Regions from separate parts of the Bacillus cihuensis genome, predicted to be linked through region 1. Evidence: riboswitches for the same ligand, from Rfam matches in the RefSeq annotation. Region 1 holds a riboswitch; the other holds the start of a gene.
The links. A riboswitch is a leader RNA that binds a small molecule or an ion and turns the genes downstream of it on or off. The one in region 1 is predicted to bind cyclic di-GMP.

Region 2: linked by a shared signal. The riboswitch ahead of V179_RS0101680 (HD domain-containing phosphohydrolase) and the one ahead of V179_RS0114435 (type II secretion system protein) in region 1 are both predicted to bind cyclic di-GMP.

Annotation. Positions count from the first base shown of each region.
Region 1 covers NZ_KI632495.1:1,793,742-1,801,883, forward strand. Annotated here, with positions in the region: gene V179_RS0114410 (SPOR domain-containing protein) at 1-450, opposite strand, end outside; gene V179_RS29165 (LysM peptidoglycan-binding domain-containing protein) at 543-1,487, opposite strand; gene V179_RS0114420 (hypothetical protein) at 1,487-2,077, opposite strand; gene pilM (type IV pilus biogenesis protein PilM) at 2,087-3,058, opposite strand; gene V179_RS0114430 (prepilin peptidase) at 3,072-3,827, opposite strand; gene V179_RS0114435 (type II secretion system protein) at 4,209-4,667, opposite strand; cyclic di-GMP riboswitch class II at 4,772-4,855, opposite strand; gene V179_RS0114440 (type II secretion system F family protein) at 4,923-6,131, opposite strand; gene V179_RS0114445 (type IV pilus twitching motility protein PilT) at 6,131-7,171, opposite strand; gene V179_RS0114450 (GspE/PulE family protein) at 7,184-8,142, opposite strand, start outside.
Region 2 covers NZ_AYSD01000010.1:375,133-383,274, reverse strand. Annotated here, with positions in the region: gene V179_RS0101690 (aldo/keto reductase) at 1-192, opposite strand, end outside; gene V179_RS0101685 (TIGR04076 family protein) at 192-536, opposite strand; gene V179_RS0101680 (HD domain-containing phosphohydrolase) at 1,314-2,303, opposite strand; cyclic di-GMP riboswitch class I at 2,502-2,587, opposite strand; gene ptsP (phosphoenolpyruvate--protein phosphotransferase) at 3,680-5,407, opposite strand; gene V179_RS0101670 (phosphocarrier protein HPr) at 5,410-5,676, opposite strand; gene V179_RS0101665 (glycoside hydrolase family 1 protein) at 5,804-7,261, opposite strand; gene V179_RS0101660 (beta-glucoside-specific PTS transporter subunit IIABC) at 7,350-8,142, opposite strand, start outside.

The sequences.
Region 1 (8,142 bases):
GACAGCTGTAGCTGTAGGCGCTCCTTTATTACTATCACCCTTAATACTTGCACTAGGTTCCATCGGTTCGACAGGGACAGTAGCAACCTCTTTATCAGCCGTAATTGTCTTCAACACAATCAAACCTAAACCCGAACCGACAATCACAGCAAAAAGAATAGCGAAAAAGGGAATTTTAAATGAAAATCCCGATTTATTCCCTGGATTTTTTCGTTTACCGCCAAATGCAAGGATTATTGGATTTTTCTTTTTCGTAGAAGCCGGTGGTTGATAAAATATGCCCTCGTCTTTTGGAAATACCCAATCGAAGCTTTCATCCTCGGACTCGATTGCTGCTGAAGCTTGGTTTTTAGCCACTTTAACGCTATTGCTACTATCATCTTCAACTAAGGGCTTTTCCTCGCCATTAATTTTTATGGTGATTCCTTTTTTATTTTCTGGGTTGTCCATTTTTTCGCCCCCCACGCACATTTTTTTCCATCCTAACATAGGAGCAAAAAAAAATAACAAGACTTTTGTCGTCTTGTTATTAATAGCTTTCGTCAATTTTTGCCATCAACTGGAACAGGTATTTCAATCTTTGTATTCGCTTCAAGTTGTTGCAAATGATTCCAATCTTTTATCACTTTTTCACCGGATCTGCTATTATAATACAAAATAGCAAGTTGAAAGAGAGTATCCCCTGGTTTCACTTTATAGGTGTACACTTTATACGTTGTTTGATTCCGTTTTACAATCTTCCAATCGGCACCCGTTTCTTTCTCCGTTTCGACTTTCTTCTTTGGTAGTTGAAGTAGATTCGTTTCAAATAATGGGTTTATTTTATTTGCTGGTTTTGGCTCCTCATATTTGGGCAGCTGGGTTTTAAGTTCTTCTAGTTTAGGATAATAATAGGTAGAAACAGTTAAGTTAAAAGTCAGTGTTTCAGCTGTGTTCATGAACCGATTACTTTCTTTTATTCCGGTATATTGAAGACTCTCTACTTTTGTAAGGCGCTCTAAATCCTCAAGGCCTTTCACAAATGATTCCAATTCAAGATATGTTGGTGATTCAACCGTAATAACCGCTGTTAATTTCTTTACACCTTCAGGTAGCGATTTTGCATTTGATGCGTCTTCAGCTATCTCAAAATGTCCAGCTTCGAATTCATCTACCGAATCTCCTTGTTGTTTGGAATCGGCAAATACTAGATTCGTAATTAAACTACCGGATGCTACTTCAACTTCTTCAAGCATTATAATAAATTGATCGACTAGTTCACTTACCGGAAGTTTCCTTTGTAAAGCTGTCGTATTAATCGAAACACTTTTCTTCTCTTTTTGATCTAGTTTTTCTAGCTCATCTTTTTCCTTCGCAATCGATTGGGTATGAATGGAAATTTTTTCTTGTAATGGTTTATATTCAAGAAAATACGCTCCACATACAGCACTTATAAAAACAAGCAATAAAAGTGTGAGAATGAAGGACAGGACTTTTCGGGAAAGCATTATCGTCCCACCTCCCCTTGCATCTCTGTTTGAATAACTGACTTGTCCACTGTTATTTCATATTGTGCATTGTATCGAGGAAGGACAGGTTCCGTCGTATGATCGTCCTCAAGCTTCTCAGTTGAAAGAGTTAATAGTTTAGCGCCTGAAAAAAGTTTTGAGTTTATTAGACTTTTTAAAAAATAAGCAGCTTGCCTTGAAGAATCGAATTGAACCGTGAGCTGAACCATTCCATCTTCCTTATAAGTAAAATCTCCGATAAACCCCCGCTCGGGTAATAACGAAGATACAGTTCTCATGATGATAAATGTTGAACTTTGATGATCTTCAACCCACTGAATCGCCGTTTCCAAATCACGAACAGATTCGGATTCAGCACTCTGAGATTGTTCGTATTCCTTCGCCATTTTTAATTCCTTATTCAAGGCTAACTCTTTTTCTAGTTGTACCAATTGTGCCTTCTTTTCTTGATAAGTAGCCATGAAGAAGAAGCCACTAACCAATAACATGATAGCGATCAACAGAATCAATAGCCCAACAGTATGTCGATTTTTTTCTTTTTTAGGTAATAAATTAATATCTACGAGCATGTCAAACACCTACTTTAACGCTAGTCCAATACATTCAGCATATACAGGAGGGATGTTCCTGCCTTTTTTTGTTTGAAATAGCGGTTCAAGCAGCGGCTGAACAGATACTTCAATTGCAGTATGTATATCTTTATAAAAAGTTTCCATACAAGGATGATCTCCTGACAAAACGATCTTGGCTATATGATGTTTTCCTTTAGTGAGATTGAATCGGTAATAGGATAGGAAACGTTCAATTTCCATCGTAATATCCTGAGATTGACTTGTTAATTCGTCTACAACACCCATCCAAGCATAAAAATCAGAGCCGCTTCGGCTTTTAGAAAGTTCATAGTGTTCCTCATGAAATTCCAACGGATAGTGGCGCGAAAAAACAGGCTTATGTTCATAAAAAACAGATAAAACAAACGCATCTAAACCAATTTGCACGAATAAAACATGCTCATCCTGCTTGGCAAGGCCTAGATGATAATACATTCGATAAAGCGACAGCATGGAAAGATCGGCGATATCTGGTTTTAACGATGCGCCCTTTAATAATTCGGTCCATTCATTCAATACGGTTTCTCTAGAAGCAAATAACAACACGTCTCGGTTTTCAGCCGTTTGCTCTAAAGGCACTGCTTCAATTAAAGGATCTGAAAAAGGCAAATGGATGCTATGGCCCAATTCCATATATAAATAACCATTCAGTACATGATCTGGAACATCATTCGGAACATGTATAGTCCTAACGATTACTGTTGAATCAGGTACACAAAAAGAGACTTTTTTCCCTTTAAGCTTCCACTGATCAACCATTTCTTCCACAATCAGCTCAAGCGTTTCACGATCTTTTATTTGCCCTTCAACGATCACACCGTCTGGCAGACTCTTTTGCCCATAAGCTAGTAGGTTGTGCTTTTTTCCAGATTCCACAAAACGAATATACCGATCTTTAATAGATAGATGAACTCGATGCTTTCGGTTCAATATGTTCACGACAATCACCTGCTTATTCAAACATAGTAAAGTAATAGCTTAATATTTCGGCTCCATAGAAGTAGGAAAGCAAGGCACCAATCGCAATAAACGGACCAAATGGAATCGGCTGCCGTTTCTTATATTTCCCTCGAATCATGCCAGCTACCCCATACAGTGCTCCTAAAAAAGTTGCCAAAGCGAATGTCAGGATGGTCAGCCTTAAGCCGAGCACCAGCCCTAATACGAAAAATAGTTTAACATCTCCCCCGCCCATGCCACCTTTACTAATGACAGCAATGAAAAAAAGCAACCCGAAGCCAACTACCGCTCCGACAAACATATCCCACCACGGATCTAATGGTACGACTAATCGGGCAACTAAAACAATAGGTACAAAAAACAACAGCACTTTATTAGGAATAATCATATACACAATATCAGATACAAAGATAATGACTAACAACGAAATAAAAAGGAGGGCGATTACGAATTCTCCAGTCAAACCAAACTCGTAAAAAGCAAGCATAAACAATAAACCCGTTGAAAGCTCAATCAGTGGATAGAGCGGCGGTATTTTCGAATGACAGTTCCGGCATTTTCCTCTTAAAAAAACATAAGACAATACAGGCACGAGATCGGTAGCTGTCAAGGTTCTTTTGCAAGCTGGACATTGTGACCTTGGTCGGACGACTGATTGATTTTCCGGGATTCGCAGTCCAACGACATTGTAAAAAGAACCGAGAACTAAGCCTATAATACCTATATAGCTGTAAAAAAATAATGTCATGGATTTCTCCTTTATATTGGAGTTGGTTTCTCTTCTATTGGATGTAGTGTTTTTTTACGTCATGTTGTTTCTTTTATTATACAGGAAGTTGGATTGAATTGGAGATGATTATTTGGTGAAGATTAAATAGATAGGCCCTGTTAAACTTGCCTGATGATTTCCGCTTCAGGCGTTCACTTTCCGCGGGCGGTCCGGGAGTCTCCTCGGCGCTCTGCGACTGTGGGGTCTCCCTTTGACTCGCTTTTCCCGCAGGAGTCTTACGCCTCCGTTCCAATCAACAAAGTGCTAAGATCAACAATGACCTTTAACATAGCCAATAGATAAAAAAAACACTCCTGTGAAAAGGAGTGGTAAATATAGGTAACTAAACAATCAATTACTTCAGGTTGTAGTACTCGGTGTTGGAGCAACAACTGACTCTCTATTTAATTCAGATGCTTTCTTATTAGTTATACTTCTCTTTGAACCTATTAGTGTAACAGTGTATTCATATTTCCCATTCGTTTCTGTTATCTTAACTTGTGCAGTAGAATAAAGTTTCCCTTTATCATCAGGATCCGTAAGCTCAGCAAGGTAACCCGCTTTCTCTAGCTGTTCGTATGTTAAAGTTACCGGCCGGTTTTTCACAATATCATCATTCGCTGCAACCGCTAATTTCGCAGATGATATCAGTTGCTGTGCATTGGCAATATGTGCATCCTTTTTGCTGTTATCAATAATGTTGCCGATACTCGGTACTGCAATAGCAGCGATGATTCCTAAAATTACGATTACGGCCAAAAGTTCTACTAGCGTTAATCCTTTTTGGTTATTCATAAGGGCTTTTACTCGTTTCATCATGTACCTTCACTCCTCATTTGATTTTTTATGTAGTCTAGCGACGGGTGTACAACCTAAAAACCCGCCACGTTTATACTTAAATTCCAAAAATTGGATTTAAGCATAAATTAATTGGCGGGTTGCACTACTCACTCCTGATCATTTAAGTGCCCAGATAAAAATGATCCATCACAGTTTCCAATCCATTGATATATTGCTAGTATATAAGAAAAATTGACCAGCTGACAACTAGTTTTTCCACTAAATTGAACATATTTATTGGATTTTGTTAAATATAGTGAACATCGGAATGGCAATGGCTGCCACAATACCTCCAACAACGACTGCTAGAAAGATAATGAGAAATGGTTCTATTAGAGATTTCATTTGATTCGTAGCATGGTCGACTTCCATTTCGTAAAAATCAGCCACGCGATCTAGCATGACATCTAAAGTACCAGATTTTTCGCCGACTGCAATCATCTGTGTGACCATCGGAGGAAATGCCCAGTGTTTTTCCATCGGTATGGCCATGGACTCGCCTTTTTCAATGGAATGTCGCGACTGTTTCATAACCCTTATCAATACTTCATTTCCTAAAATCTTTTCCACCATTGTTAACGATTGAAGGATCGGTACAGAGCTCTTGATTAGCGAGCTTAAAGTTCTTGTCATTCTTGCAATCTCTGCTTTTTGAAGCAGCTGTCCAAAAATCGGCAAACGTAAAAGCCCATAATCCAGATAATATTTCGTGTCGTTCTTCGACTTTAGAGAACGAATAAGGATATATAAGCTAACCGCTACTAAAAGAAAAACCCACCAAAAACGTTCAAAAAATCCACTCAGATTGAGAACCAACTTTGTAAAGAAAGGCAGTTCACTGCCAAATGAAAGAAACATATTGGCGAAAGTTGGTACGACTTTCGCTAACATAAAAATGATAATAACAATACTTAAACAGCCAACCGTTACTGGGTACATCAACGCCGATTGTACTTTTTGCCTTGTTTGATACTGTTTCTCAAAATAAATCGCCATTCTTTCTAGAACCTCTTCTAGATTTCCACCAGCTTCACCCGCTCGCATCATATTTATGAAGAGTGGTGGAAACACATTCCGTTGCTTTTCAGCCCCTTCGGAATAAGGGTTCCCTTCTTCTAAACTTAATACGATATTTTCCAATGTTTTCCTCAACAATTTACTTGATGTTTGTTCCGCCAAAATCTTTGTCGATTCTACAACACTGATGCCTGCTTTAATTAACGTTGAAAACTGATGTAGATACATAATAAAATCGCGATTTTTCACTTTCTTGCTACCTAAAGAGATTTCTTTATATAATATTCCCTTTAGTTCATCTATACTTGTCACGGCGATTCCTGTTTCCCTAAGCCCTTCAACTGCTTCTTTTCGTGTGTCCGCAGTCACTTTCCCTTGTTTCTTTCTCCCTGCCCGATCTCTTCCTTGATAGTGAAAAACCGGCATTATAGGATTCCTTCTTCTAAATAAGGGAGTGCGGAAAATGCATCAATTTTCCCTTCTTCAATTAATTGTTTAATCGACATTTCAATCGTTTGCATGCCAGCCGATTTACTAGTCTGCATCACACTTGCAATTTGATGGATTTTTTCATTCCGAATTAAATTTTTGACTGCAGCATTATTCACCATGATCTCGATAGCTGCCACCCTTCCTCTTCGATCTTTTGACGGCAATAAACGCTGTGAAATAATGGCTGATAAGACAGAGGCAAGCTGAACACGAACTTGCGGTTGCTGATTGGGTGGGAACACATCTATGATCCGATCAATTGTTGCGGGTGCATCCGTTGTATGTAAGGTCCCCAGTACTAAATGGCCTGTTTCCGCTGCGGTAATCGCTGTAGAAATCGTTTCCAAATCGCGCATTTCGCCGACTAAAATAATATCAGGATCCTGTCGCAAGCAAGCGCGCAGGCCGTTTGAGAAATTCTGTGTATCAAAACCGACTTCCCGTTGATCAATAATACTCAATTGATGTTTGTGTAAATACTCGATTGGATCTTCAAGCGTAATAATATGTTTCTTCATGTTTTTATTAATATAATCAATCATCGCCGCAAGCGTCGTTGATTTCCCACTTCCAGTCGGGCCTGTCACTAATACAAGCCCTTGCGTTTTTTCAGATATCGTTTGTAAAACGAGGGGCAGCTTTAATTGTTCTAAAGTTGGCACTTCTGTTGGTACAACTCGAATCGCAAGACTAATACAAGAACGTTGATGATAAGCATTGACCCGGAATCGTGAAACCCCTGGGATTCCGTATGAAAGATCTAGCTCGCCTTTTTCTTTAAACGTCTTCCACATCGATTCAGGAATCATCACTTTCGCCATTAATTCTGTGTCCGCTGGCTTAAGGACATCTTTTCCGTACTGTTTTAAATCGCCGTGAAGTCTCATAATCGGTGGTACACCTACAGTCAAATGAATATCAGAAGTACCTAAATCAAAAGCAGCTTTTAAAATATAATCCAATTTCTCTTTCACAAGTATGGCCTCCTAATCATGTCGAGCTACCCGCAGTACTTCTTCTATCGTTGTCATTCCTTGTTTTGCTTTTAGGAGCCCATCATCAATGAGGAAAATCATTCCATTCAAAACCAAATATTGCTTGATTTCACTAAGCGGTTTATTATTCATCATCATCGTTTGAATCGTATCATCGATATTCAAGACTTCATGAATCGCAATCCTTCCATGGTAGCCACTGTTTTGACAGCTTGGACATCCTTCGCCACGATATAAAGATTGCACAGGTATGCCACGTTTTTGAAATAAATTTCTTTCCATGGCAGATGGTGTGTATTCTATTTTACAATCCGGACAAACTTTGCGAACTAGTCTTTGAGCAATGACGCCAATTAAAGAAGAAACGACCAAATACGGTTCGACATCCATATCTAATAGTCTCGGAATCGTCGAAAGTGCACTGTTTGTATGTAAAGTACTTAATACAAGATGGCCCGTTAAGGACGCTCGGACGGCTATTTCTGCTGTTTCACGATCTCGAATTTCACCAATCATGACAATGTTTGGATCTTGTCTTAAAATGGACCGCAATCCACTGGCAAACGTAAGACCAATCGATGGATTTACTTGCACCTGATTAATGCCTTTCATTTGATATTCCACAGGATCTTCCACGGTTATAATATTGACCTGTTCTGTGTTCAAATGATTCAAAGCCGCATATAAAGTGGATGTTTTCCCTGAACCAGTTGGACCCGTAATTAGTATCATCCCTGAAGGCCGTTCAATCATCTTAACAAAAGCTTGTCCATTTACTTTATTAAAACCAAGCTGTGAAAGATGAATCATAACATTAGATAAATCTAAAATTCGTATAACGATTTTTTCACCGTATATGGTGGGCAGTAAGGAAATTCGTAAATCAACAGGTGTTGCATTCACATCCAGTTTAATTCTTCCATCCTGCGGCAGCCTTGTTTCGGTAATAT
Region 2 (8,142 bases), on a different contig from region 1:
TTCTTCCGTACCCGTATATATATCAGCACAATCAAATGTCGTAAATCCTTTTTCGACAAGCATATTGAAGGCCTTCATAATATCTTGCTTGTCTAAATTAGTTTGTAAGCTATGACCTTCCGACAGTTGCCAACACCCGTTGATCACTCTACTAATTGTATAATCTTTTGCTAATTCGAATCGTTCTGCCATTAGTTTTTATCTCCTTTATATATAGGCTCTGTTGTGCATTCAGCATGACTAAATTCTTTAGTTCCGATACGAGTTATTTTAAATCTAGCACCACAGTTTGGATCTGGGCAGGCAATTACACTATCAGACAACATCCAGTCATTTGCATGCAATACCCGTTGCTTTGCAGGTAATAATGGCAAAATAGCGCTTAAGGCATACATTGAAAATGAATTATTTTCTGGGAAGATAACGTCTTCTCCTATAACTAAGAAATAGTCACCTTCCTTATGCTTGCAAACCATTGGTTTATCTGTACCTACAACTTCTACTTTTAAGTTATATAGCGTAAATTTATCATCCATGACACTTACTCCTTTCAACACTTGTAATTAATAAAGCTGCTATTTTCATATCTTTTTTCATTCTCCTTTTCTTCTTTTTCATTCTGAGATTTTTTACTTTCATACATAATGAATGGGGTTTCTCTGAAACAACTATAACCTGCTTACTTACAGTTGTTTGAGTCTATAAAATAACAAAAAACACTTATCCTTAAATAATAATTCAAGGACAAGTGTTAACTTGCGGTACCACCTTGTTTGATATGTATCATACATACCCTCTCAGCAGAGTGCTCATACAAACACCCTTAGCCCTATAACGCTGGCTCTACGTCTAAGCTACTAAAAAAATTCTTTCACTTCGCCCTCTGAGGCCCACTTGCTGTTACTGCATCTGTCCGGCTTACACCATCCCGGATTCGCTGAAAGATCGTTTAACAGTTTAACTCCCTCGTCTACGGTTTATAAAAATGTTAGCACCATAATATTCCATTGTCAATAATATTTTTTATATTTAGATAATTCGATTTTACTGTCTATACTTTTATTTGGATATTTTACTAGTAGCCTTCTATGAAGAACATGGGGACGGGGCTGCGCGACTTACTAATATAGCAAAATCGATTAATTAGGTATACTGATTTTAGACAGCATCCAAAATTTCAGCTCCGCACCGCCACCATTGTGATTAGGTGAGTGCAGCGTTGTTACTTAATTGATCCTTCATGTAAATGGTAGCGTTATAACGCCATAATTGGTTTGTATGAAGGAAGGTTTAATACTACTTTTCTGAAAGTTTTAAAACAAATTTATAAAAGTTTCAGCTATTAATGGGTCAAAATGTTTTCCTTTATTTTGGTCAATATAAGACAATGCTTTTTGTTTTGACCACGAATCTTTATAAGGTCTACGGCTGGTTAATGCATCAAATACATCCACTATTGATACGATCCTCGCCTCAAAAGGGATTTTTTCGCCTTCTAAATTAAAAGGGTATCCAGTTCCATCCCATTTTTCATGATGATATAAAATAATATTTTCAGCTACCTCCATACTTTTAATAAAATCATAATTAATCTCCTTAGACATTTTATTTAAAATATCCGCCCCTATTAAGGGGTGCATTTCTATTATTTTTCTTTCAGAAGAAGTCAAAGCCCCAGGTTTATATAGAATACCTTCTGGCATGCCAGCTTTACCTATGTCATGTAATATACTGGAATGAATAATATTATTGATATATCTTGGCTCTAATTGAAGATTATTTTTCTTATTGTGTGATTTGATAAGAATCTCAGTTAATTCCTGTACTCTTATCAAATGCTCTTCAGTTCCAGGGTCTCGAATCTCACACGAAATTGCCAGCACCTTCAATAATTCTCTTTGTACTTCTATTTTTTTGTTTTCAGGTAGGTATAACCCTTCTTTTAATTGTTCTAATGCACGAAAAATTCCTATATAAAATAATTCCTTTTCAATCTTGAAAGGAGTTATCGTAATAGATGAATGCCAAAGCTCCCCAGATTTCTTCCGATTAATTAAAATTCCCGACCAGGGGATAAGTTCTTTTAACGAGTTTTTCATTGAAATATAGGTTGATTTACTTGTAAGGTTAGATTTAATAAATCCTGCCTTCAAACCGATTATTTTAGCTCTTTCAAATCCTGTTATTGATTGATATGAGTCATTTACTTCTAAAATAATATGATTACTGTCAGTAATAATTACAGCATCTCCCAATTCCAAAAAGCCTTGTAACTGGTATGGTAATTGCAAAGTTTTTTTCATTATTAAAATCTCCAATGTTAATCTATTTCTTATGTATTCAAAGTAAGACTGTCCGCAGAGCGAGTTACCTCTTCATTCATATACATTTATCGAGGAATAAATAGCGAAATTTCCCAGCCACTCATAAAATCCCTACTCTAATACTGCATTTAACCCTACAAAAAAAGACCAATCACCCGATTCGCCTTTTTAAAAGAAATCGGTAACTGGCTGACATTATCTCTCCGATTTTAGTCCCTATCGTTTTGCGTTTTCATCTTTCAATGAATTTGCCTTTATCATTCCCCTATTCAATTTTATATAAAAATTTTGAACTACTAATCTATAAATTTATAAAGTGTTTCTCCTATATTGTGAATATTACAACAGAATAATAGGGAATACAAGGAAGAAATAGAACTTTATTACTACACATCCCTAAGCCTATTATCCTAATTTTCCTTTCTAAGTAACAAAAGACAAAAGAGACAAAACAATAAATATTAAATTCAATTTATCTTTTTAGACATTTAATTATTTTTCCCTAATGATATCAAAATAATTAGCTACCCATTCTGGGACTTGCTAATTATTTTGATAAAGGATTAATAATCCTTGGTACGATACTCTTCCCAATAGTTTTCTTCATCTCTCCATTTACACCATAGGGGCTGCCCCCAATTTTTTTCTTGAGTTCTGGAAATTCATCTTGTAACAATATTGTTGATTGTCCTTTTAAGTACTGAGATTTTTCTTGGCGCTAGACTTGGTGAACAAGAAAGGAGTAAATGAATGTGATCTTTTCCAACTGCCTTGCAGGATGGTGATTCCCCTTGCTTCACACCCCTGCCTGATCAATTCTATAGCCCTATAAACTCAATAGAACCGTAACACCTTATACCTATGTTTTGTCACCCATATAACATGGTACTTGATGTCATATATTGCATAACTATTTTTCTTATAGCGTCCATACTTTCACTTCACACTTCAAGTATGGACACAGAAGTTCAAGGTCAAAAGCGTATACCGTCTAAAGACGGTGGAATTAGACCAGCATTTGTAAATTAAAAAATTAACTTTTTTGTTTCCAAAAATTTGACGTAGATCCAGAGCACTGAAAAACTTATGCTTCTAAAATTTGTGAGTATGATCAAATTTTAAAAGGCGACATTTCGTTCGATTTTGAACGAAATGTCGCCTTTTTCTTTCATATTATATGCTCTGATTCCTTCATTAAGGTCATAATTCGTTTGAGGTTTACTGGAGATATGGCTATGGATCCTTGTATTTGCATGCCAAATAGACCCGCAGATAATGCTACATCATACCCGTCCGCTGTGTTCCTATGAACATGATTAATAACTCTCATCCCTTATAGGGTGAGAGTATGTTATTTACACAAGTACTTCTTTCACTTCTATTTCCTTTATAAATCTCTCTACTTCCTCAGCCGTTGACATGTTTAAAACTTGTTCGATGATCGAACTCATTTCTGCTTTTGAAAGATTAAGAAGTTGGCTTCGAGCCTTTAAAATAGAAGAGGCACTCATGCTGAATTCATCTAAACCAAGACCAAGTAAAATCGGGATCGCAATTTCATCTCCTGCCATCTCACCACACATGCCTGCCCATTTGCCTTCTTTGTGCGCGGCATCGATAACCATTTTCACTAGACGAAGAATAGCCGGATTGTATGGCTGATACAAGTAAGAAACTCGCTCATTCATACGGTCTGCCGCCATTGTGTATTGAATCAGATCGTTTGTACCGATGGAGAAGAAATCTACTTCTTTCGCAAATACATCTGCCATGACCGCAGTAGATGGAATTTCCACCATGATTCCAATTTCAATTGCTTCAGAAACAGCGATACCTTCAACCTGTAACTTTGCCTTTTCTTCTAGTAAAATTGCTTTCGCTTGGCGGAATTCACCGAGAGTTGCAATCATCGGAAACATAATTTTCAAGTTGCCATATGTACTCGCCCGAAGCAAGGCACGAAGCTGTGTCCGGAACATATCTTGCATTTCTAAGCATAAACGAATCGCACGGAAGCCTAAGAATGGATTCATTTCTTTCGGTAAATCTAAGTATGGGAGCTCTTTATCGCCACCGATATCAAGTGTACGAACAACAACCGGCTTTCCTTCCATACGCTCTAACACTGTTTTATAGGCATCAAATTGCTCTTCCTCAGTCGGAAGCTGAGTACGTCCCATGTATAAAAATTCGGTGCGATATAAACCAACACCCTCGCCGCCGTTTTCAACCACACCTTTTATATCCTCAGGTGTCCCAATATTGGCAACCAGTTCAACATGTTGTCCATCTTTTGTCACCGTGCGCTCATCTACAAGCTTTGCCCACTCTGCCTTTTGCGCTTCATACTCTGCTTTTTTCACTTCATATTCCTTCACCATATCAGCTGATGGATCGACAATCACCGTTCCAGCCAGGCCGTCTAGGATGACCAATACACCATTTTCGATCTTAGCTGTCACTGTTTTCGTCCCAACAACTGCGGGAATTTCCAATGAACGAGCCATAATCGCTGAATGGGATGTGCGGCCACCGATATCTGTCGTAAATCCTTTAACATATTGTCGATTTAATTGAGCTGTATCAGATGGTGTTAAGTCCTCAGCAATAATGATTACTTCCTCAGAGATCATGCTCGGATTCGGAATGGTGACACCTAAAAGATGGGCCATCACACGTTTTGTTACATCGCGGATATCTGAGGCACGCTCTTTCATATACTCGTTGTCCATCGATTCAAACATGCCGATAAACATGTTTGCCACTTCTTGTAAAGCAAATTCAGCATTCACTTTTTCGGTTGTGATTTTGTCTTTGATTGGGTTAATCAGCTCTGGATCACTTAAGACAAGAAGATGAGCAGCGAAAATTGCAGCTTTATCTTCTCCTAGCTCTTTGAAGGCATGTGCTTTGATTTGTTCAAGCTCAGATGTTGACTGCTTAAGGGCAGCATCAAAACGTTGAACTTCTGCTTCAATGCTATCAATTACACATTTTTCTACGACTAATTCAGGCTCTTCTAAACGATATGCCTTTGCAATGGCAATTCCTGCTGATGCTCCGATTCCTTTTAGACTTTGCACCATCATTCTGCTAAGCCAGCTCCCTTCACAACCTCTTCAATCGCTGCCAATGCTTCCCCTTCATCTGCACCTTCAGCAGTAATTTTGATTATCGCATCTTTCGGAATCCCTAAAGACATGACACCCATAATGGATTTTAAATTTACGGATTTGCCATTGTATTCTAAGTTAACAGCAGCGGCGAACGGACTTGCCGCTTGTACGATTGTTGATGCTGGGCGTGCGTGAATTCCTGATTCGTCAATAATTGTAAATGTTTTTTCTACCATAATAATGTTAGCCTCCTTTGTCTTTTTATCCCGCAATAACAGGCAGTAATATCCCCATCTCTAAGCTTGAGTAATCAAAGAAGCAAAGGTAGGGGATAACTGCTCGTAAAAGCCCGATAAGCCTCTCTTATAGCTCTTCACCATTGCTTTCAATCACTTTTTTGTACCAGAAGAATGAGTCTTTTCGACTTCTTTTCAATGTTCCATTACCCTCATCATCTTTATCTACATAAATAAATCCGTAGCGCTTAGACATTTCACTTGTGGACATGGACACTAAGTCAATTGGTCCCCAAGCTAAGTAGCCCATTAAGTCAACGCCATCACCAATTGCTTCTTTCATTTGTTCGATATGTTTTCTTAAATAATCGATTCGATAGTCATCATGAATCGAGCCATCTTCTTCTACCTTATCGTAAGCACCCATACCATTTTCTACAATAAAGATTGGTAATTGGTACCGATCATATAAATCATTTAATGTTACACGTAAACCAATTGGGTCAATTTGCCATCCCCAGTCCGATGCTTGTAAATATGGGTTTTTCAAACTGTTGAATAAATTTCCTGCTGTTATTTCTCCCTCTGGTGATTCGGAAGATAAAAGCGACATGTAATAGCTAATTGTAATGTAATCGACAGGGTATTGTTTGATGATTTCATCGTCGCCAGTTTCTTTTACAATTTCAATATCATTTTCAATAAAGAAACGGTCCATATATTTAGGGTATTCACCGCGAGCATGTACATCTGTAAAAAATAGATTGTCCTGGTTTTCTTTTTGCGCTTTTAATACATCTTCAGGATTTGGTGTATTCGGATAAAACGTCATTCTCGCTAGCATACAACCCATTTTTCCATCAGGAATAATCTCATGTAATTTCTTCGTAGCAAGTGAGCTTGCGACAAATTGATGATGTAATCCTTGATATTTCGCTTGCATAGGATTGTCTTCCTTATCTGATAAAATCCCCCCACCGGTAAATGGGCTAATCGTAATCATATTAATTTCATTAAAAGAGATCCACAGCTTTACTTTATCTTTATATCGAGTGAATACTGTTTCTGCATAGCGAACGAAATGATCCACAGTTTCACGGCCAACCCAGCCATTATATCTCTCTGTTAAACCATAAGGTGTTTCATAGTGAGATAACGTCACAACTGGCTCGATGTTATGTTTCGCTAATTCATCTAACACATTGTCATAAAATTGTAAGCCCGCTTCATTCGGCATATCGTCATAACCATTTGGGAAAATTCTTGACCAGTGAATGGAAAAACGGAAAGCAGTAAAGCCCATTTCTGCAAGTAAGGCAATATCTTCTTTATAGTGGTGGTAGAAATCAATCCCTTCACGTTTAGGGTAGCGTGCCGTTGATTCACCGCTTAATGCTTTTCTTATTTGTTCTGACGTAATTTCCATCGCGTTGTCTTTAGTCCGTTCTGCTTTCGGAATATATTCAACAAAGTCAGCTGCTGATAACCCTTTTCCATCTGCATCAAATCCACCTTCAATTTGATTTGCAGCAGTTGCACCACCCCAATAAAAGTTTTTTGGAAATTTCGATTTAAATTGTGCCATGATTAAACTCTCTCCTTTTTTCTTATTATTTAACAAAGCTACTAAAGTTTTATTTAATTCATATTAGCTGAATATAATGTGCGTTTATCTAGCTAATAACCGTTAGCACAGGCTGGCCACCAACAATCTCTTGTGGCTCATCCGCAATGACATCTAAATAATTAGCTGTATTTGTTACAATCACTGGTGTCGTTAGTTTATACCCAGCATCTTTTATAGCCGCAATATCAAACTCCACTAATACATCACCTTTTTTAACGGCTTGTCCATCTTTCACATGAGCAGTAAAATGCTTTCCTTCCAATTGAACAGTATCTAAACCGATATGAATAAGCACTTCTACCCCGTCTTCTGAGGTTAAACCAATCGCATGGCTTGTAGGAAAAATCATTGTAACGGTTCCATCAAATGGAGCCACTACACGGCCAATTGTCGGCTCAATTCCAACCCCTTTTCCCATTGCTCCACTTGAGAAAACAGGATCTGGTACATCTGATAAAGGAAGCAATGTTCCCTCTATAGGACTATCGATTGTGATTTTCTTATCTGTCGCTGCTGCTGCGGCTTGTACTGCCTGTTCTGTTTGCTCAAGGCTCGTCTCTTCTTTTGCTTTCTTTTTCTCAAAACCGAAAAGATAAGAAAGGATTGTTCCTACTAAAAAGGCAACCCCTACACCAATTGTATATTTGACTGGTGGTGTATACGCTGGAATGGTTAGGACGCTATTAAAGGCAAACGTAAATAAACGAACATCAAACATGGCAATGATGGCACCACCAACAACTCCCGCGATGACCATCATTGGGATCAGACGACGGTAGCGCATGATCACACCATAAATGATTGGCTCAGTTACACCAGCAAGGACACCTGATAATATC